DNA from 3 places in the Actinomadura napierensis genome. Region 2 is predicted to be linked to each of the others. Evidence: riboswitches for the same ligand, from Rfam matches in the RefSeq annotation. Region 2 holds a riboswitch; each other region holds the start of a gene.

Region 1 (10,054 bases), on a different contig from region 2:
GCCCTGCGGGGCCAGCAGCAGGCCCGAGTGCAGCGCGCCCTGCCCGCGCACCGTCTGGTAGTACAGCGGCAGCAGCAGCATCGCGCCCATGAACGCGGCCATGAACAGCACCATCGTGCCGGACGCGGCCAGCACCGAGCGGCGCTTGAGCAGCCGCAGGTCGATCAGCGGGCTCTTGGCGTTCAGCGCCCGGAACACGAACCCGATCACCAGCACCGCGCCGACGACCGTCGGGATCAGCCCGTCCGGCTTGGTGAAGTCCTTCAGCTCCGCGCCCTTGGCCAGGCCGTAGATCAGCGCGGCGAGGCCGGGCGACAGCAGGATCAGGCCGGGGATGTCGAGCCGCTCGGCGCGCTGCGGCTCGTCCTTCTTCAGGATCCGCGCCGACATGAACAGCGCGACGATGCCGATCGGCAGGTTGATGAAGAAGATCCACCGCCACGACACGTCGTCGACCAGCCAGCCGCCGAGGATCGGGCCGAGGATCGGGCCGAGCAGCATCGGGATGCCGACGATGCTCATCACCTGCCCGACCCGCTTCGGCCCGGCGGCCTGGGTCAGGATCGTCATGCCGGCCGGCATGATCATGCCGCCGCCGAGGCCCTGCAGCACCCGGAACACGATCAGCGACGTCGCCGACCACGCCAGCCCGGCCAGCATCGAGCCGATCACGAACAGCGCGATCGAGATCATGTACAGCCGCTTGGTGCCGAACCGCGCCGCGGCCCACCCGGTGATCGGGATCACCGTGGCCAGCGCGAGGGTGTATCCGGTCGCCACCCACTGGATCGTGGCCAGCGAGGTGTCGAATTCCTTCGTCAGGTCATTGATCGCGACGTTGACGACGGTCACGTCGAGGATGGACATGATCGCGCCGAGGACGACGCACATGGCCACCGCGAGCACGCCGCGGTCCAGCCCCCCGCCGGGGGGCTGGTCCGCCAGCGGGCCGTCCGCCGTCTGCGAGGACGCGGGAGCGGTCAACTCTCTTCCAATCGTCAGGGGCCCGTGCATGCGGGCACGCGGGACCGTGGGGGAACGTTCTCGGGGATACCGCAGCAAAATACTGCAGAGACTGACACTTTCGCGAACGAGTTAACTTCGCGGCCTTCGGGACTATTCCAGGAGGGTCCGACACTCTGACCGGGGTCTGCGCTGCTCCCCGGCCTCCAGGCTCCGACCTCGACCGCAGTCGAGGTCAACAGAGTGTGACGCATCCGACATCGAGGTCTCCCCCTCCCTACAGAGCGTCCCGAACCGACCGCACAGGCAGACCGGCGCCCTACGAAGAACTCATCGCCCGTACCTCGAAATTTCCCGACAACTTCCCGTAACCCTCCACCGCGCTCCCCGCCCGCACCCACCCCGGCCCGCGATCAGCGCCTCGGGGAGACCTTCAACCGCCGCCCCAGCGCCTCGCCTCCCCGCACCTCCTGCCCTGCGACGATGTAGACGGTGAGCTTCTTGTTGCCCGCCAGCGGCGCCAGATCCAAGCCCGGCGCGGCACCGGCCACGTCGAGCGTGTGAAGCCGCGGCAGAGACGCCAGCGCGCTGACGTCCGAGACTTCCCGGCAGTCCCTCAGGTACAGCACGGACAGCCTGTCCAGTCCGGACAGCGGCGTCAGATCGTCCACCGGTGACCGCTCCAAATAGAGAAACTCCAGATCGCCCAACCCGGCGCACACCAGCCAGTGCACGTTCGGTGCCGGCTCGGCGACCTAGGCCGGCCCGCAGTCGAGCCGTGTCCGGCTGAGACCGAGTTGCCGGACCTCCCGGAGCGGTGGCAGGGAACTCAGCTCCGTCAGGTTTCGTCATGCCCGGCGCCCGGAGGGCCAGTTCGCGCAGCTTCGGCAGGGCCGGGACGAGACCTGGGTCGAGAACGGGTTCATCGGACATCAGGGTGAGCCGTTCGAGCGACCCGGCATGGTGGGCCAGGAAACCGAGATCGGTGGGCCGGTTCGTCTTGACAGACAGCATCGACAGTGGCGGAACCGACTCGAGGGCCGCCATCTGTGCATCGGAGTGGGACACCGACAGTTCGACACCCTCCGGCAGCGCGGCGAGCACCCGCTCGGCGTACTCGTCCGGATCGAAGTACTGCCATCCGTCGCTCAGCGCCTCCCAGACCGCCGGGCGCCGGATCCGGCTGTAGCGCATGAGCACGTCCAACGCCTCGGAGCCGTTGACCAGCACGGCCGTGCCGATCGTCGCCTTGACGCTCGCGTCCGACATGCCGTCCAGAGTTTCGGGCAGGCGGCGGAGGACGGGGGCGCCGGCGGTGGCGAGGGAGCGGGCACGCCGCGTCTCGGCGCGGGCGGGCGAGGACGCCGGTGAGGAGTTCGCGGCGCAGGGGCTCGTTGGCGTGGCCGGCGGCCATGACGACGGTCTCGCGCCAGGTGTCGCGGTGGGCGTTCTGGATGAGGAGGTCCATGTCGCCGAGGTCGGCGGCCTGCTTGGCGGCGAGGTACTCCTGGACGGTCCGGTGGACGAAGTCGATGCGTCCGGGGACCGGTTCGCGGAGGATGCCGCTGCGCTGGAGCAGTTCGTCCAGCACCTCTCTCGGCGGGACGCGGACCTGAGGCATCGAGGAGAGCCGGTCGGCGACGAGGCGTTCGACCATCGTCTTGGGGAGTTCGACGCGGGCGCTGGTGGACAGCTGCCAGGCGATGTCCTGCAGGATCCGGATCTTCTGGTCGCGTTCGAGGACACTGGAAATGCCTCGTTTGGTGTCCCGTGCCTCCAGAAGCATTTCGAGCGCGGCCGTCGGCGCAGTCGCGGACGGCTTCGTCCTCGGGTGCGGTGAGCGTCCGTGCGGGAAGCCGGGCCAGAACGGTTCCGACCTGGTCGGCGAGTCCGCTGAGCCGCCCGAGCATTTCCGCGGACGCGCGCGGCCCGAACTCCGGCAGGTGAATGACGATGCGCGCCAGGCAGTCGCAGCATTCGTCCAGCACGACCTCGTAAAGGCGAGCGCCCGCCTCACCCAGCTCGAACTCGGCCCGCCGTGCCGGAAGCCGCGACCGCAGGCCCCGCGCGAGCTTCACCGGGTCGGCGTCCGCCGCGAAGAAGGCGTCATCCGAGAGGTCTGCGCGGTCGAGCGTCCGGACGACCTCGAAAAGCGCGGCGTCGCGGTCGCCGTCGGTGAGCCCGCCGAACTCGTTGCCCGCGAAGGTGAGGAGCCGCTCGGCGACCGCATCGGCGATGCCCTCGAACTGCCGCTGGACGCGTCGCCGCTTGATCTCGTCGGGGAAACCCGTCCTGATCAGTTCGGTGAGGTCCTTCCGGCGGCGTCCCTGGTAGAACGCCCGGCGAGCCACCGCCCCACGGCCAGCCGTGCCACCGATGCGCCCACCCGCAACGCGGCCACCTCGACGGACATGGCACCTCCGCTTCAGCCGGAAGAGCCATTATGGCGAGAACCCCGTCTCACGCGACCGCCATTGTCCGGTCTTCGCGCGTCCCCGAGGGTTCTTGCGGCACATGAACGAATCCCTGGCGGCGCCGCGAGGCGACCGAAACCCTCAGGTCCGGGCGGTACGCCGCAGGGCATATCCCGTCGTATCCATGCTTGACGATTCCCCAGTAGATGTCTTCGGAGACCGCGAGAACGAGCGGTGAACTGCTCGCCCGCAGGCATTTCTTCAGCCTCGGCGCGTCCAGTAATCGACAGGCCAGGTCGATGGCCTCGCCGAACGGCCCGTTCTCGTCCCGATGGATCTCGCCCGCGTGCACGACGGCTCGAAGGCGCATGCACCTTGCTCGGCCGCTCCGCCGCCGATATCGACTCGTTGTAGTCGGCCAGCTGCCGGGTGAGGCCCGGAACGAGCCGGGACAGCAGATGAGTCTTCGGCAGTTCATCGACCGGGTGGAACAGCGCGAGGACGCCGTCTCCGCGGTCCTCGAAGGGGTCGCACCACCGGTCCTCGATGCCCGCGGCCGCCATGGCCCGCTTCACCTGGCCGTAGATCTGGCTACGCAGTTCCTCCTTGATCGGGTTCGTGCGGAGCGCCCCGGTCGAGTTCTCCAGGTCGACGGCCAGAATGCTCCTGTGCACCGGGTTGCCGCTCACCTGGCCGCCCCCAAATTCGCTCTGCTGTTAGAACCTCTGGCAATAGTCTGCAACCGGTTCTCGGACTCGTGCAAGATGCACAGCGACATGCATCGCAGCCGGATCGTCTCTGTATCCATCTGGCAAGGTTGACGACTTCCAGTGAGACAGAATGATGTCAAAGGTGGGGAACCGCTTTTCCGCGAGGTCTGGTGATCCAGGCGGCGCGAGGTTATCGTTGCCCTGCAACTTGCAGATCGGCGTCCGGGCCGCAGAGCCGAAACCGATTCGCTGGGAGGCCGGGGTGGCAGCAGCGCCGACCGTCCGCCGTCGCCGCCTCGGCATCGAGTTGCGGAGGCTGCGGGAGCACCTCGGCCGCACGGTCGAGGAGGTCGCGGATCGGCTCGGCTGGTCTCCGTCGAAACTGAGCCGGATCGAGAACGCCCGGATCGGCGTGCGGGTCTCGGACGTCCGGTTGTTGCTGGAGTTGTACCGGGTGGGGGAGAGACACAAGGGGGAGGTGTTGGCCCTCGCGCAGGCCGCGACGGAGCAGGGCTGGTGGGCCGGGTACCGGGACGTACTGTCCGGCGAATTCGGTACCTATGTCGCCTTGGAGGACGAGGCGCGCACCGCGCTGACCTTCACCACGTACGCCGTTCCCGGGCTTTTGCAGAGCAGGGATTACGCGCACCGCATATTGAGCAGTGGAAGGGTCATCGCCGTTTCCACTCCGCGCGAGGTCGAGCGCCGGCTGGATCTACGCATGCGACGGCAGGAAGTGCTGCGCGGCAATGATTCCTTGACCCTCTCGGCCGTGATCGACGAGTCCGTCCTGCTGCGCGTCATCGGTGGTCGGGACATCATGCGCGGGCAGATGCTCGATCTGCTCGAACTCGCCGAATTACCGAATGTCCACGTCCACGTACTTCCCCTGGACGTCGACCGGGAGCCGATATTCGCGGACGACTTCACGCTTCTGGACTTCGCACCCGCCTACGACGTCACCTTTCCTGACGTCGTCTACCTGGAGAATCTGTCGACCACGGCGGTGCTTCAGCGCGACGGTGTCACGCACATGTACCGGTTGTGCTGGGAGGCGCTCAGGTCGGTCTCGCTCTCCGCGGACGAGTCGCTGCGCCGGATATCCCGGGCGGCGGAGGAATGGGGCCCGTCCGGCGCTCGGAGCTGCACCGACGTGTGATCACGACCGCGGATCGGTCTGCTCCGAGAGCCTCGGCAGCGCCTGGAAAGCCCGCCGGGAGATGATGAGGACAGGCCCGTCGTTCCCCTGCTTGGAGTCTCGCACGGCAATCCTGTCCGGGGAATGGCGGGCGACTTCCACGCAATACGTCTCCTGACACCTGCGGCCCTTACGCCATGCCGACGGCTGTGCGCCGGATGTCGGGCCGGTCGCGTCGTCGTCCGCCCATTCGGGCATGCGGGGTCCTTTCCTTCCGGCGGGGCCGGCGGGTCGCGGGCTCGGGTAGAGAGTAGCGAGGACGCCGTCGGCTTCGAGGGGTTTCTCGCAACATTCCCGACATGTTCTCTAACTAGGAAAAAACCGGACAGTTCGGACCAAATGAACGCTTGGTTCGCGTGGCCTTCCTGAGTGGGCGGCGAATCGGGCTTCGGGCGGTGCGTCGCCGCCCGATAATGACCGGCTGGACATTTCCTGGCGGGCCGCTCAATGGGTGAGAATCTCAATCACCCATTGAATGGTCGCCCGTGGAGACGGCCACCACCGCCCGCCGGCTCCGCGTCCAGCTCCCGCACCGAACGAATCGTGTTGACGGGACGGGAGGCTGGCGGGGAGGATGCGGAGGGTTGTGATCATCTAGAGGACTTGAGGGGCCTGGCCCGGGGACGGTCCGGCAACCTGCTTTCGTGGCAAGGTGCCAATGCCAGGAACGATGAGGAGAGTTCATGGGCGTGCGCCTTGATGTTCCTGTGCTGGCCGGGGCGCTCGTGCGGCTGGAGCCGCTGTCGATGGGGCATGTGCCGGAGCTGGCGGAGGCCGCCGAGGAGAACCGGGCGTCGTACGGGTTCACGCTCGTGCCCGGGGCGGCGGACATGGAGTCGTACGTCGCCGAGCAACTCGTGCGGCCTGGGCTGACGCCGTTCGCGCAGGTCAGGGTCGCGGACGGGAAGGCGGTCGGGCATACGGGGCTGTGGGATCCGCGGACGTGGCCCGGCACCGGGCGGTTGAGCGCGATCGAGATCGGGTGGACGTGGCTGGCCGCGTCCGCGCAGGGTACCGGCATCAACGTCGAGGCCAAGAAGCTGCTGTTCACCTACGCTTTCGAGACGCTGGGCGCGGTCCGCGTCGATCTCAAGACGGATGCGCGCAACGAGCGGTCGCGGCGGGCGATCGAGCGGCTCGGCGTGCATTTCGAGGGCGTCCTGCGGAGCTGGTCGCCGTCGTGGGCGCCGGGCGAGGAGGGCACTCTGCGTGATTCGGCGATGTTCTCGGTGGTCGAGCCGGAATGGCCGTCGGTGAAGACGGCCATGACGAATCGTCTGGCGGAGACCGTCCGGCGGTGACGGTGAGGGAACTTCCCGGGCGTTCGCCGGTGCTGGGCGGGACGCTTGTGCGGCTGGAGCCGCTGTCGATGGGGCATGTGCCGGAGCTGGCGGATGCCGCCGAGGAGGGCCGGGCGTCGTACGGGTTCACACCGGTGCCTTCCGCGGCCGAGATGGAGTCGTACGTCGCCGGCAAGCTCGGCCGCTCTGAGCTGATGCCGTTTGCACAGGTCAGGGTGGTGGACGGGAAGGTGGTCGGGCATACGGCGCTGTTGCATCCGCGGCCGTGGCCGGGTCGGGAGCGGTTGAGCGCGATCGAGATCGGGTGGACGTGGCTGGCCGCGTCCGCGCAGGGCACCGGCATCAACGTCGAGGCAAAGCGGCTCCTGTTCGGCTATGCCTTCGAGACGCTCGGCGTAGCACGCGTGGAGCTCAAGACGGACGCGCGGAACGAGCGGTCGCGGCGGGCGATCGAGCGGCTCGGCGTGCATTTCGAGGGAGTGCTGCGCAGTTACTCGGAGTCGTGGGTGCCCGGCGAAGAGGGCAAGTTGCGGGACACCGCCATGTTCTCGGTGATCGCCGACGAATGGCCGTCCGTGAAGACGACCATCACGGATCTCCTGGCAGAGGCCGTCCATCCCTGACGGCGCCCAGCGACCTTACTGCTGGGTCAGCGAGTCCAGGAGTTTGCGGCCGTGCTGCCATGAGCCCAGGCCGCTGGCGGAGTTGATGTGGCCGTACGCGCCCGCCAGGTGCCATCGCGCCTGCCATCGCGCCGCGAAGCCGGCGGCCGTCTCCGGGGTGCAGTACGGGTCGTCGGCACTGCCCACCACCAGGGCCGGGCACGGCATCGGCTGCGCCGACACCTCGGTGAACGTCGCGGCCGCCTGGCGGGGGAAGGCGTGCCCCTCCGGGTCGGGCGGAGCGACCAGGAACGCGGCGCCTATCGGGCTTGAGGGATTGCTGTTCAGCCAGGTGGACGCCGCCCAGCAGCCCAGGCTGTGGGCCACCAGCACGACCCGGCCGTCCTTCCGGGAAGCCTCGTCATACGCCTCCTGTACGGCGCCGACCCAGTCGTCCAGGTCGGGGGCGGACCACGAGGCAGGGGAGATCCTCACCGCCGAGGTGCCCCACTGCCGCTCCCACAAGGTCTGCCAGTGCTGCTCGCCCGAGCCGTCGATGCCCGGGATGATGACGTACGCGACCACTGCCCACCACCATTTCACTCGCCGCTCCCTGCGATCCTGGGGGCGCCCGACGCAGATTCTGATGGATGCATCAGGGCGGCGGTGGCGGTACAAGTGATCTCAAAGAAGATGGTGCGGACGACAATGGAAGCACTCGACCGGATAGACCGGGACATCCTCGCCCTGCTCCAGACCGACGGCCGGCTGACCGGCGCGGAGATCGGGCGCCGCGTCGGACTCTCGCAGCCAGCGGCCAGCGCGCGCATCCAGCGGCTGGAGAAGAGCGGTGTCATCACCGGCTACCGGGCCTTGGTCGACCCGGAAGCCCTCGGACTGAACATCCACGCGGTCGTCCGGCTGCGCACCACGCACGCCCGGCTCTCACGCGCCCTGGACTTCGCCTCCCGGACCTCCGAGATCGCCTCCACCCTCAGAGTCACCGGGGAAGACTGCCTCATCTTCGACGTCCACTGCCCGCAGGCAGGACGGCTAGAAGAAGTCGTCGACGCACTTGCCCGTTACGGCCCGGTCACCACGTCCCTCGTGCTCCGCGCCTATCCGCACAAGCCGCTGACCGACGCCACGCAGGCAACGTCATGACCCGCAGCGACTAGAGCTCGAACCAGACGGCGTGGCCCTTGGCGCGCGGCTCCGTGCCCCAGGCGCTCGCGATGGACGCGACGATCCGCAGGCCGCGGCCGGTGACGTCCAGCTCGGCCGCCTCGGCGACGTGCGGGACGGTCGCCGCCCGCCCGTCGTCGATCACCGCGATCCGGACGGCCCGCTTCGAGTAGGCCACCTCCACCCGGATCTGCCCGTCGCGCCCCGACTCGGTGTAGCGCAGCGCGTTCGTCAGCAGCTCGCTCTTGCACAGCGCCGCGTCGTCCAGGCACGGGTGCTCCCGGCCCAGCACGTCGCGCAGCCACCGCCGGGCGTGCCCCACCGCCCGGTCCATCCCCGGCAACAGAAGCGCGTCGAACCTCATGGTCGGCGCAGTCATCGCTCACTCCCCTCGCGTTGCTGTCGCGAAAAGGATGAGCGGGCCGGGACGTGACGAGCGATGCGTTCGCCGGCCTCGGCTCCAGGTCCTCGGGCAACAGTGCCTCAGTCACTTTTGACCGAGGCACTGTTGCCGCCTTCGTTGGAAACCTTCAGCGTCACGCAAAGTCAAGGCATGATTACTCCATGGAGAACGCGCAGCGCCCGACCATGCGAAGCCGCAAGCTCGGCCAGCGCCTTCGCGCCATCCGCGAGGACCGAGGGCTCACCCTCCAGAAGGCCGCCCGCCTGCTCAACCGCACCCCGTCCTCGCTCAGCAAGCTCGAAACCGGTAAACGCGGCATCCGCCGCCCCGCCCTGGAGCACATGCTCGACCGCTACGAGATCGTCGACCTCGACGAGCGTCAAGTCCTCTACGACCTCGCCCGAGACTCCGGCAAGAAGGGCTGGTGGTTGCGGTACGAGAGCAAGCTCTCCTCGGCAACGCTGGACTACATCTCGGTCGAAGCTGAAGCGACTTCCATGAACTCCTTTCAGCTTCATCTCATACCAGGGCTTCTGCAGGCAAAGGAGTATGCCCGTGCAGTCAATGCATGTGGTGTCTCTCAGGGAGAGTCTCCTGATGTTGAGGCTTTGACTGAGATCCGCATGCGGCGACAGCAGGTTCTTTTCAAGGACGACCCGCCACATTTGTGGGCCATAGTGAGCGAGGCTGCTCTTCGTCAGCGATTTGGTGGGAGGGATGTGATGAAGGTCCAGCTCAGGCGCCTGATGGAGCTTTCCATCCTTTCTAATGTGACTCTTCAGGTTCTCCCATTCTCGGTTGGCGGCCACGCCGGTCTCAACGGCTCGTTCACCACGCTGATCGCTAACGACTTGTCGGTGACTTTGGTGGAGAATCTCACCACCGGCTGGTATCTCGAGGATCCGGACGAGGTTCGAAGCTACGATGTCGTCTTCAATCACCTGAGGGCGGTCGCTCTCTCGCCGTCTGATTCCCGTGTCGTGATCGAACAGCTATTGTCGGAGTCATGACCAGTGAGCAGCTTGTCTTCTCCCCGTGGCGCAAGAGCAGTCACAGCGGAAGTGGGGGGTCGGAGTGCGTGGAGGTCGCCGCCGCGTGGCGCAGGAGCAGCCACAGCGGTAGTCAAGGCTCGGAGTGTGTCGAGGTTGCCGACGCGTGGCGCAAGAGCAGCCGCAGTGAGGGCAGCGAAGGGCAGTGCGTTGAGGTGGCGGTGGGGGAGCGGCGGGTGGCGGTGAGGGACTCGAAGGATCCTGACGGAGCGGTGCTGGCCGTCGCGCC
Region 2 (10,054 bases):
GATCGCCGGCTACAGCGACGCCTACGTGTACTACCTGGCGTCGACGTACATCCCGCTGGCGCTGAGGCGCGACCCCGCCTTCGGCGGGCGGCTCGCCGAGCTGACGCAGGCGCTCGAACTGCGCGGCGCGGACTGCCGCGACCGGAAGATCAGAGAGACGTGCAACGCCCTGGTACGGCGGCTGAAAGGGCTGCCATAGCCGGGCGCCGCATTCTCGGGGGTGCCCGCGCGGCGCAGGAGCCGCGCACATCAGGTCGGTGACGTGAAAGGCCCGCGAGCGGGCCGGAGAATGGGGAGCCGGTGGAAGAGACGGCGGAAGCCATCGCGAATCTCACCCGGAAGCGCTGGGAGGCCAACGCGGACTACTGGGTGAAGGTGATCAGGGAGGGCCGCGACCGGTACCGCACCGAGCTCACCGACGCCGCCATGCTGGACGCGATCGGGCCGTGCAAGGGGCTGCGGGTGCTGGACGCCGGCTGCGGCGAGGGCTACCTCGCGCGGACGCTGGCGTCGATGGGCGCCGACGTCGTCGGCGTGGACGCCTGCCAGGGGCTGATCGACGCGGCCGAGAAGCTCGCCGGCACGGCGGGCGCCGGCCCCGGTTCGCTGTCGTTCACCCGGGCCGGCGTCGACGCGCTGCCCGTCGAGGACGACGGGTTCGACCTGGTCGTCTGCAACCACCTGTTCAGCCACCTGCAGGACCCCTCGCGCGCGATCGCCGAGTTCGGGCGGGTGCTGAGGAGCGGCGGGCGGCTGGTGTCGCTGACCCTGCACCCGTGCTTCTACGTGCAGGACTCCGAGCGCGGCGCGACCGGGAGCGTGCCCGCGGCGCAGTACTTCGCCTCGCGTGGGGTCGACCAGCGGTTCCTGGTGGACGGCCTGGAGTCGCCCTCGATGATCACATCGTGGCTGCGTCCGCTGGAGTTCTACTCTGGAACGCTCCGAGACAACGGTTTCGTCATCGCGGACCTGCGCGAGCCGCATCCGACGCCGGAGCAGCTGCGCGACGACCCGTGGTGGCGGGAGGGCTTCCCGACGGCGCTGTTCCTGCTCCTGATCGCGGAGCGCCGCTAGGGTCGCCCCATGGACTCCGGCACGGACGCGAACGAGGGCCCCGGCGAGGACGCGGCCGGGCGGAACACCCCGGGTACGAGCAGGCGGGACGCCGCGGGCGCGGGCGGGCGGGACGCCGCGGGCGCGGGCGGCGCCGGGGTGCCGGCGGGGCTCGACGGGCATCCCGACCGGCTCCGGTGGAACGCCAAGTACGAGAGCGCGCCGGAGCCGTCGTTCGCACCGCATCCGCTGGCCGTGCGGGCTTTGGAGGCGACGCCGGGAGGGGCGCTGCCGGACGGGCCCGTCCTGGATCTGGCGTGCGGGACGTCGGGGTCGGCGCTGCTGGCCGCGCGGGCGGGACGGCGCGTGACGGCCGTGGACGTCTCCGAGGTGGCGCTCGGCCGGCTCGGCGCGGAGGCCCGCCGCCGCGGGCTGGACGGCCTGATCACGCTGGTCCACGAGGACCTCGGAGCATGGCGGCCCGGATCGGACCGGTACGCGCTCGTCCTGTGCACGGGCTTCTGGGACCGGGCCGTGTTCGGGCGGGCCGTCGCGACCGTCGCCCCGGGCGGGCTGCTGGCCTGGGAGGCGCTCACCGCGCGGGCGCGGCACGGCCATGACACGCTCCCCGCCGACTGGTGCGTCGTCGAAGGCGAGCCCGCGTCGCTGCTCGACGGCGCCTTCACGGTCCTGGAGCAGGACGACCTGCCCGGCGGCCGGAAGCGGCGTTTGCTCGCCCGCGCCCCCGCGGCAGTATCCTGACGAGTCACTGTGTCCCATAGAGACCGCCCTCCGAGGGCGGTTCCCCTGCCAGGAGCGCTCTTCCACGAGGAGTGACCGGTAGATTGCGGGTCGGCCTCCTTTGCGCGGTTTTCACGCTGTTCTTAGGCCGGTGCTGGAAGGGTGGTCACTTTCGTGATGTCGTCGACCCCGGAGCGAGTGAGGAACCATGGCCGAGGATGACAAGCCGGCGGTCAAGGCGAAGATCCCTAACGCCAAGAACATCCGCAGCCCGGAGTTCACCCCGCACGGGATCAGCGCCGGCCGCGGCAGCGGGCTGAACCGGCCGTCCGGGCTGACCGCGGCCCAGGCCCGCAAGCGGCGGATCGCGACGATCGCCGGGATCGTGGTGGCCGTGCTGGCCATCGCGGGCGGCGTCACCTACTACGTGACCCGGCCCGGCCCGAAGATCGAGGTGTCGGGCAAGTTCGGGTCCGAGGCGAAAGTGAAGATCCCCTCGAAACTCGCGCCGGCCAAGTCGCTCAAGACGCGCACCGTGATCAAGGGCGGCGGACCCGCGATCGCCGACGGCGACACGATGTTCGTCCAGTACTCCTTCTACCAGTGGGCGAAGAAGACCGACGCCGACGACTCCAAGAAGCAGAGCACCAGCAAGAAGATCGGCTCGTCCTACGAGCAGCAGTCGCAGAGCGGCTCGTCGGGGCCGCAGGCGCTCACCGTCGGCAAGAGCGGCGTCAAGGGCCTGGACAAGGGCCTGGTCGGCAAGACGGCCGGCAGCCGGGTGCTGGTGGAGGTCCCGCCGGCGATGGGCTTCGGCGACCAGGGCTCGCAGCTCGGCCTCGGCAAGAACGACGCGGTGGTGTTCGTCGTGGACGTCGCCGCGGTCGGGAAGAAGAACGCCGGCCCGCAGGGCGCCCCGCAGAAGCTGGACGACAAGAACCTGCCCAAGGTCGAGGACCAGGGCACCGGCAAGGCGCCCAAGGTGACGATCCCGAAGGTGGACGCGCCGTCCAAGCTGCAGGTCAAGACGCTCGTCCAGGGCACCGGCCCGGCGCTGGCCAAGGGCGACGACGCCGTCGTCAACTACCAGGGGCAGATCTGGAAGGGCGGCAAGATCTTCGACTCCAGCTGGAAGAACGCCCAGCCGGCGCTGTTCCCGATCGGCACCGGCAAGACCGTCCCCGGCTTCGACAAGGGCCTGACCGGCGCGAAGGTCGGCAGCCGCGTGATGCTGGTGCTGCCGCCGTCCGAGGGCTACGGCAAGACGGGCAACGCGCAGGCCGGGATCAAGGGCACCGACACCCTGGTGTTCGTGGTGGACATCCTCGCCAAGGCGCAGAAGTGAGCGCGCGCGCCGCGTGACGGCGCATGGCGGAGACGAGCGGCGGGCACCCGGTCCTGGGTCCCCGCCGCTCGGCGTTCAGGACGCCGTCAGGAGGCTCTGCGCGGGCGTTCGGGGGGCTTTGCGACATCCGTCACGACAACCCGGAGGACCCGGCGGCCGTCCTCCTATCGGGAAGCCAAGGATGCGCATTGGGCGGCCCATCGCATGGATCCCCTCAGGTATCGTCGGTAACGCAATAATCACGGGGGGCTTGTGAGCAGCAGGGAAAAAGGTCAGGAAGACGGCACACCGGGCATGGCACGCGATCTCGGGCAGGAGCCCGCGAAGGCCGCCGCGGCGGACGCAGGGGACGCCGCCGCACCGCGCCACAACCCGGCGGACGAGGCCGCCCAGGCCGGTGACCAGGCCCGTGACCAGGCCGGCGACCGCGAGCCCGGCCGGGAGGGCGGGCCGGCGGGGGCCCCCGCGACCCGGGCGGCGACGCTCACCGTGGACACCGGAGAAACCGCCCCCGACCCGAAATCAGCCCTGAACGACGACATATCTCAGAACGACGACAAGGCGGACGCGGCGGGCATCGCGGGCGCCGCGGAGGCGCAATCGCCGCCGGCCGGTGCACAATCCCCGGCCGCCGACGCCCAATCTCCGGCGGTCGACACCCAATCTCCGGCGGTCGACGCCCAATCTCCGGCGGTCGAAAAGGGCGTGTCCCCCGATACCCCCCGCGCCGCGCGGGACGTTCCGGGCGCCTCCGCCGGCGCTGGTGTGAGCGACTCGGCGGCGGGAGATACCAAGACCATGCCGGCTGCTTCGACCAGGCAAGGGGGGCCACCCGGGCGCGGCCCCGGCGGCGGCCCCGGCGGCTCCGGCGGCGGCGGTGGAGGTGCCGGCGGCGGCAAGGGGCCGAAGAAGCCGCGCAGCCGGCGCGCCCGCTACCTGCGCCGGATCCTGTTCACGCTGCTCGGCATCCTCGGGTTCTTCGTCGCCGCGTTCGCGATCGCCTACGTCTTCACGCCGGTCCCCTCCCCGCAGGAGCAGGCGCTCGCGCAGGGCCCCGCGTTCTACTACTCCGACGGCAAGACGCTGATCGCCAAGACCGGGATGAACCGGGACGCGGTGAAGTACGACCAGATCCCCAAGAGCACCCGGGACGCGGTCATCGCGGCCGAGAACCGCAGCTTCTACAAGGACCCGGGCGTGTCGGTGCAGGGCACCGCGCGGGCGTTCTGGTCCACCGCGACCGGCGAGCAGCTGCAGGGCGGCTCCACGATCACCCAGCAGATGGTCCGCAACTACTACGGCGGCATCGGCAAGGAGCGCTCGGTCACCCGCAAGCTCAAGGAGATCATGGTCTCCCTGAAGGTGGGCCGGGAGAAGTCCAAGGACTGGATCCTGGAGCAGTACCTCAACACCATCTACTTCGGCCGCGACGCCTACGGGGTGCAGGCGGCCGCGCACGCCTACTACAACAAGGACGTCAAGGACCTCACCCCCGCCGAGTCCGCGTACCTGGCCGCCGCGATCCAGCAGCCGAGCAACTTCTCCGACCCGACCGGCCAGCACCGCGTGTACGCCGAGCAGCGCTGGCGCGCGGTGGTGAACAACATGGTCCGCGACGGGGCGCTGTCGTCCGCCGACGCCGCCGCGATGAAGTTCCCGCTGCCCGGCAAGGAGAAGATCACCGACGTCCTCAAGGGCCAGAAGGGCTACATGGTCAACCTGGCCAAGAAGGAGCTGGAGGAGCGGCGCGGCTACACCGAGGACGAGATCAACCGCAGCGGCCTGAAGATCACCACGACGTTCGACAAGCGGCTGATGGACGCGGCGAAGCGGGCCGTCGACGCCGCCGCCCCGGCCGGGATGAGCAAGAAGATCCGCACCGGGCTGGTGTCGGTCGACCCGAACACCGGGCAGGTGCTGGCGTTCTACGGCGGCCGCAACTACCTGACCGAGGCCGCGAGCAGCGCCTTCTACGACACCGCGCAGGTCGGGTCGGGCTTCAAGCCGATCGCGCTCGCCGCCGCACTGGAGGACGGCAAGAGCCTGTCCGACAGCTATGACGGCAGCTCCCCGCAGTACTTCGGCGGCCACCGCATCGAGAACGACAGCGGCGAGAACTTCGGGAACATCAACCTCGTCACCGCGACCGAGCACTCGGTCAACACCGCCTACGTGAACCTCGGCCAGGACATCGGCAACAGCAAGATCGCCGACATGGCCGAGAAGCTCGGCGTCTCCTCGTCGCAGATGACGGCCGCGCAGCGGTCCGCGACGTCGTTCCCGCTCGGCATCGTGTCGCTGCACCCGGTCCAGCAGGCCGGCGTGTACGCGACGTTCGCCGACGAGGGCCAGTTCCGCACGCCGTTCGTGGTGAAGTCGGTCACCGACAACGAGGGCCAGACCCGCAAGTTCGCCGAGAAGGGCCAGCGGGCGTTCAGCACGCAGGTCGCGCGGGACGCCACGTACGCGATGCAGCAGGTCGTCCAGGGCGGCACCGGCACCGGCGCGCAGCTGCCCGACGGCCGCGACGTCGCCGGCAAGACCGGCACCACCGACGAGGGCCGCGCGATCTGGTTCAACGGGTACATCCCGCAGATGGCGACCACCGTGGCGATGTTCCGCGAGGACAACAAGGCGCTGAACATCCCCGGGTACGGCGCGTACGGCGGGCAGCTGCCCACCCAGATGTGGCGGTCGTACATGGCCGACGCGGTCGACATCAAGGGCTACGACCCCGAGTCGTTCGGGTCGCCGTCCGAGACCCCCGGCAGCGGCTGGGGCGGCCCGCCCACCGGCGGCGGCCAGAGCACCGAGCCGCCGTCCACGCAGGGCCCGTCGCACCGCCCGTCCGGCGGGACGGAGGAGCCGGGCGGGTCGACGCCCCCCACCGGCGGCCTGCCGACCATCATCCCGTCGCTGCCCGGCGGCGGTGACGGCGGCGGCAATGGCGGCGGTGGGAACGACGGCGGCGGCAACGACGGTGGTGGTGGCGGGAACGACGGCGGAGGCAACGGCGGTGGCGGCGGTGGTGGCACCGGCGACGATGGCAGCGGCGGCCAGATGTTCAATTAGCGCCGCGTCGCAGCGCGGGCCCGGCGGTGAACCCGCCGGGCCCGCGGCCTTCCGGCCGGACGCCCGCTAGTCGCACGCCTTTCCGATGCGCGAGGGCGTCCCGTCCAGCACGGCGCTGAGCTGCGCGGCGTCCCCGGCGTGCACGCTCGCGGCGGCGGAGCGCAGCCGGCCCGCCTCGTCCTGGAGCGCCTTCTTCAGCGCCCCGTCATCGGTCTTCTTCGCCAGCCCGTCGAGGCGGGTCGCGAGCCGCTGCGTCGCCTGCCCCCACTGCGCCGGCTCCGCCGCCGGCACGCTCCTGACCTGGGTGACGTACTGCTGGAACGCCTTCTTGGTGTCGGTGCAGACCTGGCCGGAGTCGCCCCCCAGCGCACCGCACGCGCCCAGCAGACCGGACACGCCGAGCATCACCACGCCCCCGGCCAGCGCCCGAACCACCCCGTACCGCATCGCACCCTCCCGCTTGATCTGCCACAGGCCCCGCATATACTTCCGCACTAGGTCATGAGCGCCAGCGCCAAGCCCCGGCTCGCTGGCCGGCAACCCTTCGTCCGCGATGGGGTGCCCCGGGTGAGGACCGGGCCGGACGCGACACCGCGTCCCGGCAAGCGCGGATCCCGCAGGCGCGTCCCCGGGGTCCCTGACCCCGGAAGGAACCGGCATGCCCACGCTCGCCCCCGCACCGTCCCGCTCCCCGTTCACGAGTGCTGAGACGTCCGGCACCGGGCCGGAAGTTCGCGCCCCTCGCGTCATCGGCGCGGACGCGCCCGTCCCGCTGGACGACGGCCGCCGCGTCCCGTACGCCAACCTCGACTACGCCGCCAGCGCGCCCTGTCTGGAGGCGGTGCACGAGGCCGTCACCCGCGCGCTGCCCTACTACAGCAGCGTGCACCGCGGCGCCGGCTACGCCTCGCAGGTCACCACCGAGGCCTACGAGAACGCGCGGGAGACCGTGCGGACGTTCCTCGGCGCGTGGCGGCGCGACGCGGTCGTGTTCACCCGCAACACCACCGACGCGATGAACCTGCTCGCGCACGCCGTCCCGTCCGGGACGAGCGTCGTGGTGTTCGAGTCCGAGCACCACGCGTCGCTGCTGCCGTGGCGGCGCGCCGTGCGGCTGCCCGTGCCCGCCACGCCCGCCGAGGCGATCGACGCCGCCGACCGCGCGCTCGCCGCGACGCCGGCCGGGGCCCGGCTGCTCGTCGTCACCGCCGCGTCCAACGTCACCGGCGAGCTGTGGCCGATCCGCGAGCTGGCGCAGGTCGCCCGGCGGCACGGCGCCCGCATCGCGGTGGACGCCGCGCAGCTCGTCCCGCACCGCCCCCTCGACATGACCGCGCTCGGCCTGGACTACGTCGCGTTCTCCGGGCACAAGCTGTACGCGCCGTTCGGCGCCGGCGTGCTGGCCGGACGCGCCGACTGGCTGCGCGCCGCCGACCCCTACCTCAAGGGCGGCGGCGCGAGCGCGTCCGTCGCCGAGACCGTCCGGTGGGCGCCGTCCGCCGAGCAGCGGCACGAGGCCGGCACCCCCAACGTCCTCGGCGTCATCGCGCTCGCCGCCGCCTGCGACGCGCTCACCGCCGCCGGCTGGGACGCGCTCGCCGCCCGCGAGGAACGCCTCCTCGCCCGGCTGCGCGCCGGCCTCGCCGCGCTCCCCCACGTCCGCGAGCTCACCCTGTGGGGCGACCGGTCTCCGCGGGTCGGGATCGTGTCTTTCACCGTGACCGGCTGGAACGCGCGGGACGTGGCGCTTACGCTGTCCGGGGAGCACGGCATCGGCGTGCGGGACGGCAAGTTCTGCGCGCACCCGCTCGTCCGGCACCTGCTGGACGGGGAGGGCGGCGCGGGCTGCGGCGAGGGGGCGGCCGTCCGCGCGAGCTTCGGAATCGGCAGCACCGAGGAGCACATCGACCGGCTGTGCACCGCGCTGGCGCGACTGGCGGGGTCGGCACGGCGCTGACCTGCGGAATCGCCCGCAAGCACAGACGTTTATGGCCTTTGGTCCTGTTCGCCCCTGTAGCGTAGGCAGTCGCGCTACTTCCCGCCGGGACTCCCACCGGGACCCGGCGGGTCGGGGACGAGCACGGACGAAACAGGGGGTGGCGGCGGTGGCCGACGCGTGGCGACCCACGTCGGAACTGGAACGCCGACTGGAGGAGACCGTACGGGCCGGGGACCAGGAGGGCTACTTCCGCGTCCTCGCGGGCAGCGAGCTCGTGGTGCCCGTCGCGGACGACGCCGTCGACGGCGTCCTCGCCGGCCGGACGCGGCCGGCCTGGCCGACCCAGGAGGAGGACGGCCGCGTGCACGTCCTCGCCTACACCTCCGCGGCGGCGATGCGCGCGTGCCTCGGCCCATCCTGGCGGCACTTCATGACGCTGCGCTTCGGCGACCTCGCCGAGACCTGGCCGGACGCCCGCTGGTGGCTGGCCGTCGACGCCCCCGCCCACCCCGGCGGCACCCCGCTGCCGATCGAGTCGCGGATGCCCGCCTGGTTCGTCCGCCAGGTCGCCGACGGCGACGGCCGCCCGCCCCGGGTCGGCCGCCCCGAACTCCCGTCCGGCACGGCACCGGCACCGGCCCTGGAACCGGCGCCTGCCCCGGAACCGGCGCCCGCTCCGGAACCGGCGCCCGCTCCGGAACCGGCGCCTTCACCGGAACCAGCGCCTTCGCTTTCGCCTTCGCCGGAACCGGCGTCCTCGCCGGAACCGCCGTCACCGCCTCCGGCACCGTCGCCTTCACCGGCGCTGTCGCCCTCATCGTCGTCCTCGTCCTCGCCGGACGAGTCGCCCTGGGAGGAACTGCAGGGCCAGCACCGGGAGCTGACCCGCGAGGCACCGCCCGAGCCGTCCCGGCCCGAGTTCCGGCCGGCCAACGACGTCGAACGCGAACTCCTGCGCGCCGCGGCGAACAACGACCACGACCTGTTCCTGCAGACGATGGCGGACACCGAGATCCTGCTGCCCGTCCCGGACGACACCGACTACACGCTCCGCCCCGGCCGTCCCGGCTTCCCGTGGCGGACCCGCGAGGTCGACGGCAACACCGTCGTCCCGGTCTTCACCTCGCCCGAGCGGCTCATCGAGGCCGCGCACGCCGCCGGGACCGGCACCGAGTACATCAAGCTGCCGTTCACCGTCGCGCTGCGCTACTGGCCCGACCACGGCTGGCTCCTCGCCATCAACTCCGGCTCCCCCGCCGGCGGCACCGTCATGGCCGCGCAGCTCCCCGGCCTCGCCACCTGGGCCGACCAGCGCGCCGCCGCCCGGATGACCGACCGCTTCGAGCCGCAGAACGACATCGAGCAGCGGCTCTTCGACGCCGCCCGCCGCCGCGACACCGACGCCTTCTTCAAGATCCTGCTCGGCGCGCAGGTCCTCGTCCCCGCCGATCCCGACACCCCGTGGGGCATCGCGCCGGAGGACCCCGGCTTCCCGTGGCGACCCGTCACCGTGCACGGCCGCACGTCCGTCCAGCTCTTCACGTCGCTCAAGTGGATGAACGACGCCATCGGCTCGTCCCGCTTCGTGATGCCGAGCCTGCTGGACGTCGTGTCCGCCTGGCCCGACCCCGGCTGGACGCTCGTCATCAACCCCGGCACCCCGATCGACGCCACCATGCCGGGCGAGCAGGTCCGCGCCCTCAGCGGCCCGCCGCGCACCGCGCCCGAGGAGGCCGCCACCCCGCCGTCCGCCGCGACGCCTCCTCCTCCGGACAACCCCGCCGTTCCCGTCGCCCCGCCCGTCCCGTCCACCGACACCGGCCCGATCCCGGAGCCCGAACCCGCCGCGAGCGGCGAACCGTCAACGCCCCTCCCGGACGGGCCCGCCCCCACGGTGCCGGAGC
Region 3 (10,054 bases), on a different contig from region 2:
ACCGCGGCCTCGATGCCGCGCTTCAGCGACATCGGGTTCGCGCCGGCCGCGACGTTGCGCAGACCCTCGCGCACCAGCGCCTGGGCGAGGACGGTCGCCGTCGTCGTGCCGTCACCGGCGACGTCGTCGGTCTTCTTCGCTACTTCCTTGACGAGCTCGGCGCCGATCTTCTCCCAGGCGTCCTCGAGCTCGATCTCCTTGGCGATCGATACGCCGTCGTTGGTGATCGTGGGGGCGCCCCACTTCTTCTCCAGCACGACGTTGCGCCCCTTGGGACCAAGGGTCACCTTCACGGCGTCGGCGAGCTGGTTCATGCCGCGCTCGAGGCCGCGACGGGCCTCCTCGTCGAACGCGATCATCTTTGCAGCCATAGGCTCCTAGTCCTCCCGGAACAAGGTGGCTTAAAGGATCGAGCCGACGCCCGCGACGGACGGCCCCCGCTCCGGCGGCTGCCATTCCGCCACCGGACTGGGGCCTCATCGCCCCGACCCAGACTGTGAAGCTGTCACTCTCCACAGTAGAGTGCCAACCGTTTTTTAGCACTCTACCCTGCCGAGTGCAAGCGTCGCGCATCCACGCCGCAGTCGTCCTCATCCACCTGCTCGGCGTCGCCCTGACCTGCGCCGGAGGGACGCGACTCGCCGCCGGACATGTGTCGAGGTGATCCGCCGTGTGCGACCGTGCGCCGGTATTCGCGGAACACGTGCCCGAGGGTGGGAGGTAGGGATGACGATCCGTTCCGCGCGTTCCGCGACCGGAGTAGGAGGAGCCCCCAGCGCTGCATCGATGCGCCGGTTCATGATGTCCTCATCGCCGTCAATACAGTGAGCATACGTGCTCTGCAACATGGCGATGGAGTGCCCAGCACGAGCAGCCGCGTTCGCCGCCGCTCAGCCACAGCGACAGGCACGCATGCCGCAGGTCGTACGGCCGTTCCGCCAGCGGCGTAGCGAACTGGGGCCGCCAGACCGTCTCGCAGTTGACGGGCGCCAGTCGATTCCCGCCCTCGCTGCAGCAGCCGACCGTCCTCAGCCGTCCCATGTGCGCCCGCAGGATGGCGACCAGTTCAGGACTGGCCGGAACGGGACGCTTCACACCGTCCGCGCGAGCCTTGAGGCTGGTGATGACGCCGCTTGATGAACTCCGCCGCCCGTCGTCCTGCCGTCAAGGGGTGGCGGCGCTCAGTCCGCTGCGCGGCCCTGCGTCTGACCGCCCGGAGCGTGCAGCAAAGGCTTGCGAGGGACCCGAGCGTTCGTGCTTCTTATTTGGGATTTGGGCGGTAGGTCAGGAGGGTTACTCCTGAACGGTACGTCGTGGTGCCCGTCAGGGTCAGGTGCACCGGCGGCTCCAGGGAGTGGAACGGACGCGTGCCGTGGCCGAGGATGACGGGGTGGACCCAGAACCGGATCTCGTCCACGAGGCCTTGGGTGGCCAGGTGATGGGCCAGTTCACCGCAGCCGTAGGACACGAGGTTCCCCGTATGGCGCTGCCTCAGCTCGGAGATGGCCTCGGCGAGGGTGCCTTCGAGCAGGCTTGCGTTCCATTCCAACGGCCCCTGCAGGGTGCGGGAGATGACGAACTTCGGCATGCCGTTGACCCGGTCCGCGAACCCCCGGGTGTCCGTGATGGTCGGCCAGACGCTCGCCAGGCCCTCGTACGTCTTGCGGCCGAGGAGGAGGGCGTCGGCGGCGAAGAGCTGGTCGAAGCTGCCGGACTCCTCGTGTTCGCCCGCCGGCGTGAACCACTCGTCGATCCGGTCGATCACGCCATCGACCGTCATCTGGGTGGAAACGATCACCTTGCCCACAGGACCCTCCCTCAGGGTTGCCGTCCCGTGTTGAGACCGGTGGGAACGGGCGAACTCATCGGTGGTCCGCGGGTGGGGTCAGAGGGGGCGGACGGTGTCGGCCTGGGGGCCGCGGTCGCCGTGGGTGATCTCGAACTCGACGCGCTGGCCTTGTTCGAGGATGCGGTAACCGTCCATCTGGATCGCCGAGTGGTGGACGAAGACGTCACGGCCTCCGTCAACGGCGATGAAGCCGTACCCCTTGTCGGCGTTGAACCACTTGACCGTGCCCTGCGCCATTCCCCAGCCCGCCGTTCGACCATGCCCCGCCCCTGCCCTCGCGGGGACCGCGGATCATCCGCGTCTCCGCGGCGCAGCGCCGCGGGCGGGGTCGACTCGGCGTGATCGGAGTCGACCCTACCCGGCGGCTACGACGGTGCCCGGGGACGAAGGGCGGTTGGCCGGTGGCGGTCAGCCGCCGGCGACGGCGGGGATGATCGAGATCTGGACGCCCGCGGGCGTCGCGGTGTCCAGGCCGTCGGCGAACCGGACGTCCTCGTCGCCCACGTAGACGTTGACGAACCGGCGGATCTTGCCGGCGTCGTCCAGGATGCGCGCCGAGATGCCGGTGTAGCTGGCCTCCAGGTCGGCGACCACGTCGCGCAGGGTGCCGCCTTCGGCCTTCACTTCCGCCTCGCCGCCGGTGTAGGTCCGCAGGATCGTCGGGATGCGGACGGACACGCTGCTCATGTGCTGGCTCCTTCTCGTTCTCAGGCGAGGCCGGCGGCGCGGAACGCCTCCAGCGTCGGGGCGATGTTCGCGCTCGGCTTGGCGACGGGGGCGACGGCGTCCAGCGTCTTCAGGCCGTCACCGGAGTTGATGATCACGGTCTCGGCGGACGGGTCGAGGGCGCCGGACCCGACGAGCTTGCGCAGGCAGCCGACGGTGACGCCGCCGGCGGTCTCGCCGAAGATGCCCTCGGTGCGGGCGAGGAGGCGGATGCCCTCGACGACCTCGGCGTCGGTGACGTCCTCGACGGCGCCACCGGTGCGGCGCGTCACGTCGAGGACGTAGGGGCCGTCGGCGGGGTTGCCGATCGCCAGGGACTTGGCGATGGTGTCGGGCTTGACCGGCCGGACGACGTCGTGGCCCGCCTTGAACGCGGCGGAGACGGGGTCGCAGCCGGCGGCCTGCGCGCCGAACACGCGGTACGGCTTCTCCTCGACCAGGCCGAGCTTGATCAGCTCCTGGAACGCCTTGTCGATCTTGGTGAGCTGGGAGCCGGACGCGACCGGGACCACGATCTGGTCGGGCAGCCGCCAGCCGAGCTGCTCGGCGATCTCGTAGCCGAGCGTCTTGGAGCCCTCGGCGTAGTACGGGCGGACGTTGACGTTGACGAACGCCCAGTCCTCCTGCTCGCCCGCGATCTCGGACGCGAGCCGGTTCACGTCGTCGTAGTTGCCGTCGACGGTGACGAACGTCCCGCCGTACACGGCCGTCGTGACGATCTTCTGCGACTCGAGGTTGGACGGGACGAACACGGCGCTGCGGATCCCGGCGCGGGCCGCGGCGGCGGCGACCGCGTTGGCGAGGTTGCCGGTGGACGGGCAGGCCAGCACCTTGAAGCCCAGCTCGCGGGCGGCGGCGAGCGCGACCGCGACGACGCGGTCCTTGAACGAGTGGGTCGGGTTGCCGCTGTCGTCCTTCACCCACAGGCGCTGCAGGCCGAGGCTCTCGGCGAGGTTGTCGGCGCGGACGAGCCGGGTCAGGCCGGGCTCGGTGTTGGGGGTGTCGGCGACGGTCGACGGGACGGGCAGCAGCCCGCGGTAGCGCCAGATGTTGCGGGGGCCGGACTCGATGTCCGCGCGAGTGATCCCGCCGAAGTCGTAGGCGATCTCCAGCGGGCCGAAACATTCTTCGCACGCGTAGAACGGGCCGAGGTCGCGCTTCGAGCCGCATTCGCGGCAGACGAGGGCGGTAGCGGGTCCGAGGTCTGTGGCAGACGTGAGTGCCATGAGGGCGAGGCCTTTCTCCCCATCTTTCCTGCGCCACCTTGGTCGCAGGCCGGAGTTGGCACCATCTCCCGGCCGGCCTCGCAGGATCGCGAGCGCGCGTCAGCCGGGTGGTTGCCGGGGCTTCGCAGGGCCGGTCCCTCCACCCCTCTGGATGAGCGGTATTCAGTTGTCAGGGGGCTGAGCTGGAAGACCGGCCCGTCGGCCACTGCGCTTCCTGCACCCCTCTGGATGAGCGGTATTCAGTTGTGGTCGAGCCGTTTGAGCTCGTATGCGAACTTTACATGACGTGACCGGATGGCAGACAGGCGGGTCCGGCCAGTGAGACGTTACCCCGAGGTGGTCTTGATCACGCCGGCTCGCCCGCGGCGTCGGCGGCGTCCGTGGCGGGGGCGCGGCCGGGCGTGCGCTGGGTGGGGTCGAGGAAGACGTGCCGGACGATCGGGACGCGCTCCTTGAGCCGCCGGTCGATCTCGCCGGCGACGTCCTCGGCCTGGTCGGCGCTGATGTCGTCGGAGAAGTTGACGCGGGCGGCGACGAGCAGCTCGTCCGGGCCGAAGTGCATGGTGAGCAGCTCGTCGATGCCGGTCACGCCGGGCGCGGCGGCGATCTCGGCGCGGATCTCGCGCAGCGCGGCGGGGTCGGCGGCGCGGCCGATGATGAGGCCCATGCTGTCGCGGCCGAGCACGAACGCGACGACGACGAGCAGCAGGCCGATCAGGACGGAGGCGAGGCCGTCCCAGAACTGCGACCCGGTGAGCTGCCGCAGGACGAGCCCGGCGGCGGCGAACGCGAGGCCGATCATGGCGGCGGTGTCCTCGAACAGGGCGGCCTTGAAGGTGACGTCGGGTGACCGGCGGACGTGGTCGACGATGTCGCGGCCGTTCTCGCGGGTCTCGCGGCGCGCCTGCGTGTACGCGCGGACCCAGGACGTCCCCTCCAGCAGCGCGCCGAGGCCGAGGACGCCGTAGGCGATCCAGACGTCGCCCTCGGAGCCGCCGTGCCCGGTCATCGCGAGGACGCCCTCGAAGATGGAGAAGCCGCCGCCGGCGACGAAGATGCCGAACGCGGCGAGCAGCGACCAGAAGTAGCGTTCGTTTCCGTAGCCGAACGGGTGGCTGCGGTCGGGCGGGCGGGCGCTGCGGCGCAGCGAGGTCAGCAGGAAGCCCTGGTTGAGGGTGTCGGCGACGGAGTGCGCGCCCTCGGCCAGCATCGCGCTGGATCCGGCCAGCGTTCCGGCGATCAGTTTGGCGATGGCGAGGATCAGGTTCGCCGCCCCGGCGACGAGGACGGTCTTGGTCGTCTCGGACCGGCTCATTCCGCCCGGGTACCCGGAGCAGATCACCGTAATCACAACGGGATCGGTACAGATGCCTACCTTTCACGCGGCGCCGAAGTCATCCCCCTCGCCACTTTGAAGCACCCCCGTCACAACTGAGACCCTGCCGGTATGAGCCAAGTGGTGGTGGCCTCGAACCGCGGCCCGGTGTCGTTCTCGCTGTCCGACGACGGCGGGCTGACCATGCGGCGGGGCGGCGGCGGCCTGGTGTCGGGCCTGGCGGGCGTCGCGTCCAAGCAGGACGTGCTGTGGGTGTGCTCGAGCCTCGGCGAGGCCGACCGGACGGCGGCGCGTCGTGCACCGGACGGGCGAATCGACCTCGCGGGACACGACACCGGCGGCGCGGCCGTCCGGATGCTCGACATCCCTGCGGCGACGTTCCACCGCGCGTACAACGCGGTCGCCAACTCGACGCTGTGGTTCGTCCACCACCTGCTGTACGACACCCCGCGCAGCCCGCATTTCGACGCGCGCGCGCGGCGGGACTGGCAGTCCTACGAGGCGTACAACGCGGCGTTCGCCGACGCCCTTGCGCGGGACGCGGCGCAGGGCGCGAAGGCAGCGATCCAGGACTACCACCTGTCGCTGGCACCGCGGATGCTCCGCGAACGGCGCCCAGATCTGAAGATCGTGCACTTCTCGCACACGCCCTGGGCGCCGCCCGAATACTTCCGTCTCCTGCCGGACGACATCGGCGCGCAGATACTGCAGGGCATCCTCGGCGCGGACCACGCGGGCTTCCTCACCGAGCGGTGGGCTTCGGCCTTCCTCGACTGCTGCGAGGTGGTGCTCGGCGCACGCGTCGACCGCGCCGCCCGTACCGTCACATGCGCGGGGCATACGACGCGTGTAGGCGTGCACGGTCTCGGTGTGGACGGGACGGAGCTGCGTCAGCGGGCCGCCCAGCAGGACGTGGCGGAGCGAGCGCGCGCGCTGCGCGAGCAGGTCGGCGACCGGCAGCTCATCGTCCGCATCGACCGGACCGAATTGTCCAAGAACATCGTGCGCGGGCTGGCCGCCTACCGGGAGATGCTCGTCAACCATCCGGAGTGGCGCGGACGGGTGGTGCACCTGGCGTTCGCCTATCCGTCGCGCTACGACCTGCCCGAGTACCGGGAGTACACGGCGGCCGTGCAGCGGATGGCCAAGCAGATAACCGAGGAGTTCGGCACCGCGACGTGGGAGCCGCTCATCCTCCAGGTGAACGACGACTATCCGCGGTCGCTCGCCGCCTACGGGCTGGCCGACGTGCTGCTGGTGAATCCGATCCGCGACGGGATGAACCTCGTCGCGAAGGAGGGGCCCGTCCTGTCGGAGCGGGGCTGCGCACTGGTGCTGTCCCGCGAGGCAGGCGCCGCGGCGGAACTGTCAGAGGACGCCCTTATGGTGAACCCGTTCGACGTGTCCCAGACCGCGGAGACGCTGCACCAGGCACTGCTGATGCCGCGCGACCAGCGGGCCGAGCGCTGCGCCCGGCTCGCGTCCGCCGCGACCGCCCTCCCGCCGGGGCGCTGGTTCGCCGACCAGCTCGCCGCCCTCGACTGACCCTCCGCTCGGCTGCTCCGGACCGCTCGGCTGCTCCGGGTCGCTCGGCTGCTCCGGGTCGCTCGGCTAGTCCGGCCGCCCTTGCGGTGCGGTGGCCGGGACGGCGGCCGGGGCGAGGCGGCAGTCGACGGGGCTCGGCTCGTGCCGGCGCTGCCAGCGCTCGCGCAGGTCGGCCTTGCGGTGCGCCATGCGGCGGTGCGCGGCCGTCCGCGCGAAGCGGGCGAGCCGGGCGGTGGTCGGCTTGGGCAGCCCGCTGGGCTCGTAGCCGTACTCGGCGAGCCGGTCGCCGAACGCGGCCTCGGCGAGGCTGATCTCCCAGGCGTCCAGCCGCTGCGCCCAGGATCCGACGCGGGTGGAGGTGACGGCGTCGCGGGTCAGGCCGTGCCACTTCTTCTGCAGCGGGACGGTCTGCTGCGCGAGGGCCTGCGGGGCCGTCATGGACGGGTGGTAGTCCTCGCCGAGGAACTCGCAGAGCCGGGGCAGCTCGTCGGCGGGGTCGGCGACGAGCCGCTCGTACTGCAGTTCGTAGAAGGAGTCGGGGCCGAGGCGCAGGGCCAGCCGCCGGCCGGTGTCGATCGCCTCGCGCCACACCGAGATGGCGTGGTTGACGTCCTGGTCGTACCAGGGCATCTCCTTGAGGGAGGCGACGCAGTCCCGGCCGTCGCGGACGAGGTGGACGAACTGGGCGTCCGGGAACATCCGCAGCAGCGCGCCGGCGTGCCGGATGTAGCTCGGCCGCTTGTCGCCCCAGCGGGCCTTGCCATGCCTTCGGGCGTAGGCGCGGAAGACGACCGCGAGGGCGGAGCCGAGGGTGGGCGGCCCCGCGACGATCTCCTCGGTGATCTCGCGGGCGTCCAGGCCGAGGTCGCGGAACCGGGTGGCCGGCCGCGCGGTCAGCCAGTCGGCGAGCGCGCGCCTGTTCTCGCTGTCCGCGAGGTCACCGAACTGTGCCCGCGCCGTATAAGCGGGGAGCACGAACCGCGTCTCGGTGGGGATCGCGATGCGGGGATGCGCGTGCAGCATGAGCCGCAGCAGCGTCGTCCCTGAGCGCGGGCAGCCGAAGACGAAGATCGGTCGTTCGGACGGGGTGTCGAGGCCGGATGACATGCACCGCATGCTGGCGGAGCGGCCGCCGCCGGATCCGGCGACTGAACGCACGGTTGCCGCGCGATTACCGATGCTTGACGGGCGCCGGCCCGCACGGGTTCCGGCGGCGGGACGGCGGGAGGGTCAGGTGTAGGACTCTCCGAGCGTCTCCCGGAACTGCTTGCGGGCCTCGTGGATGCGCGACTTCACCGTGCCGAGCGGGAGCTTCAGCTGCTCGGCGATCTCCGCGTACTCCAGCTGCGAGACGTCCCGGAGCACGAGCGCCTGGATGAGGTCCGGCTTGCGGGCCTCCAGGTCCTCCATGGCGTCCAGGATGTCGACGCGGGAGCCGGCGATGACGCTGGTGCGGCGCGGGTCGGGACGCTGCTGCGGCAGCTCGCCGGCCTGCTCGACCGACCGGCGCTTCAGCGACCGGTAGGTGGAGCGGGCGGAGTTCGCCACCACGACGTGCAGCCACGTGCTGAACCGCGACCGGCCCTCGAACCGGTGGATGTTCCTCGCGACCTGCAGCAACGCGTCCTGGCACGCCTCCTCGGCGTCCTGCCGGCAGGGCAGGAACCGGGCGGTGTGCCGCAGTACGTCCGGTTCGATCTTGCGCAGCAGCTCGTTGAGGGCAGCCTGATCACCCTGGGCGGCCTTGACTGCCAGCTCTTCGGTCCGCTCATCGAATGCCATGCCGTGCCTCAATGCTCGTTCGCACACTCACCCCGTTTGTTGGGCATGATACGGGAGTGTCCTTCCCACCTACTGTCGGCCGTTACCGAATCGATCGCGTCCTTGGTTCCGGGGCGTTCGCCTCCGTGTGGCTGGGGCACGACGACGCGCTGGCCTCACAGGTCGCGATAAAAGTGCTGTCCGGAAGCCTCCTCGACGACCTCGACGTGCGCAACCGCTTCCTGGAGGAGGCGCGGATCCTGCGCCGCGCCGACTCGGAGCGGCTCGTGCGGGTGCACGACATCGGCGAGCTCCCCGACGGACGACCCTACTTCGTGATGTCCTACGCCGACCGCGGAACGCTCGCGGACCGGATGCGCGAACGGCCACTTCCGGTCAGCGAGGCCGTCGCGATGGCGGAGGAGATCGCCTACGGCGTCGAGGTGATCAACACGCTGGGCGTGATCCACCGCGACCTCAAGCCGTCGAACGTGCTCTTCCAGTCGACGCGGGACGGCGGCGAGAAGCTGCTGATCGCCGACCTCGGGCTGGCCAAGGCGCTGGCGCACGCGTCGGGGGCGTTCACGCTGCCGGTCGGCACCCCCGGGTACATGTCGCCCGAGCAGGCGCGGTTCGGCGGCGGGCTGGACGTGCGGGCCGACGTGTACGGGCTGGGCGCGCTGACCTATCACATGCTCACCGGGCGGGCCCCGGGCCCGGCGCCGGTGAAGTCGCCGCCGAGCGAGCTGCGCGAGGGGCTGTCGCCGGCGTTCGACCAGGTCGTGCTGCGGGCGCTGGAGACGGAGCGGGAGAAGCGGTGGCCGACCGCCGAGGCGTTCGCCGAGGCGCTGTCGACGCTGCGGCCGACGTCCGCCGGGAGCCCGGCCGCGTCGAGCGCACCGGCGCCCTCGAACGCACCGCCGCCGGCCGGGTACGCGCCGCCGGCGCCGCGGATCGAGCCTGACGAGACCCTCCAGGACTACTACCACGGCGGATCGCACCAGGACCGCCCGCCCGCGCCCGTCCAGGCGCCCGGGCCGGGGCAGACCATGGCCGCCGGGCCGGGCCAGCCTGTGCAGGGGCCGCCCGCGCAGGGGCCGCCCGCGCAGGCGAGCGCGCCGCCGGAGCTGCGGACCCGGCTCGACCAGACGCAGGACGCCGACGACGACCGCACTTCGCAGCTGCAACTCCCGGCGGGGCCGGGCCGGCCGGCGCCGGGCGGCGGCGAGCAGACGATCCTGGACGACCCGGGCGGCCGCAGCGACCCGCGCGGACACCAGGAGGCGCCCACCTCCCCCGACGACGACCGGACGCGGTCGTTCGGCCCCGCGTCCTACCCGTCCGCGCAGCCGCCTCCGCCCGTCCCGCCGAACCCGCAGACGGGCGGCGACAACAAGACGGCCGTGTTCCCGACGCAGCCACCGCCGCAGCAGCAGGGCGGCCCTCAGGGCGCTCCGATGGGGCCGGGGCCGGGCGGGCGGTTCGGCCCGCCGCCCACCGGCTTCCAGCCGCCCCCGGGCCCCGGCCAGAGCCAGGGCAAGGGCAAGGGCGGCGGTCTGTTCGGCAAGCTCAAGGGCTCCGGCGGCGGTGGCGCGGCCCGTCCGGGCGGGC

The links. Region 2 has a riboswitch for S-adenosylmethionine ahead of ABD296_RS05215 (aminotransferase class V-fold PLP-dependent enzyme). Riboswitches for the same ligand answer to the same signal wherever they lie in the genome.
Region 1: linked by a shared signal. The riboswitch ahead of ABD296_RS28880 (GNAT family N-acetyltransferase) and the one ahead of ABD296_RS05215 (aminotransferase class V-fold PLP-dependent enzyme) in region 2 are both predicted to bind S-adenosylmethionine.
Region 3: linked by a shared signal. The riboswitch ahead of thrC (threonine synthase) and the one ahead of ABD296_RS05215 (aminotransferase class V-fold PLP-dependent enzyme) in region 2 are both predicted to bind S-adenosylmethionine.

What each region holds. Positions count from the first base shown of each region.
Region 1 is NZ_BAAAMR010000059.1:22,484-32,537, reverse strand. It holds gene ABD296_RS28910 (DHA2 family efflux MFS transporter permease subunit) at 1-984, opposite strand, end outside; gene ABD296_RS28905 (leucine-rich repeat domain-containing protein) at 1,377-1,697, opposite strand; gene ABD296_RS28900 (hypothetical protein) at 2,156-2,803, shown strand; partial or broken gene ABD296_RS50675 (NACHT N-terminal Helical domain 1-containing protein) at 2,883-3,314, opposite strand; gene ABD296_RS28890 (hypothetical protein) at 3,836-4,198, shown strand; gene ABD296_RS28885 (Scr1 family TA system antitoxin-like transcriptional regulator) at 4,296-5,246, shown strand; gene ABD296_RS50670 (DUF397 domain-containing protein) at 5,247-5,483, opposite strand; SAM riboswitch class I at 5,873-5,962, shown strand; gene ABD296_RS28880 (GNAT family N-acetyltransferase) at 5,969-6,586, shown strand; gene ABD296_RS28875 (GNAT family N-acetyltransferase) at 6,529-7,209, shown strand; gene ABD296_RS28870 (RBBP9/YdeN family alpha/beta hydrolase) at 7,225-7,791, opposite strand; gene ABD296_RS28865 (Lrp/AsnC family transcriptional regulator) at 7,897-8,352, shown strand; gene ABD296_RS28860 (ATP-binding protein) at 8,363-8,752, opposite strand; gene ABD296_RS28855 (helix-turn-helix domain-containing protein) at 8,938-9,786, shown strand; gene ABD296_RS28850 (DUF397 domain-containing protein) at 9,783-10,054, shown strand, end outside.
Region 2 is NZ_BAAAMR010000005.1:141,816-151,869, forward strand. It holds gene ABD296_RS05185 (hypothetical protein) at 1-199, shown strand, start outside; gene ABD296_RS05190 (class I SAM-dependent methyltransferase) at 301-1,074, shown strand; gene ABD296_RS05195 (class I SAM-dependent DNA methyltransferase) at 1,084-1,815, shown strand; gene ABD296_RS05200 (FKBP-type peptidyl-prolyl cis-trans isomerase) at 2,003-3,139, shown strand; gene ABD296_RS05205 (transglycosylase domain-containing protein) at 3,434-6,211, shown strand; gene ABD296_RS05210 (hypothetical protein) at 6,278-6,658, opposite strand; SAM riboswitch class IV at 6,709-6,825, shown strand; gene ABD296_RS05215 (aminotransferase class V-fold PLP-dependent enzyme) at 6,870-8,168, shown strand; gene ABD296_RS05220 (SseB family protein) at 8,317-10,054, shown strand, end outside.
Region 3 is NZ_BAAAMR010000072.1:40,071-50,124, reverse strand. It holds gene groL (chaperonin GroEL) at 1-371, opposite strand, end outside; gene ABD296_RS32715 (dihydrofolate reductase family protein) at 1,262-1,807, opposite strand; gene ABD296_RS32710 (cold-shock protein) at 1,886-2,086, opposite strand; gene ABD296_RS32705 (MoaD/ThiS family protein) at 2,258-2,536, opposite strand; gene thrC (threonine synthase) at 2,557-3,801, opposite strand; SAM riboswitch class I at 3,818-3,959, opposite strand; gene ABD296_RS32695 (cation diffusion facilitator family transporter) at 4,148-5,116, opposite strand; gene ABD296_RS32690 (alpha,alpha-trehalose-phosphate synthase (UDP-forming)) at 5,249-6,682, shown strand; gene ABD296_RS32685 (sulfotransferase family protein) at 6,749-7,789, opposite strand; gene ABD296_RS32680 (RNA polymerase sigma factor) at 7,913-8,464, opposite strand; gene ABD296_RS32675 (serine/threonine-protein kinase) at 8,590-10,054, shown strand, end outside.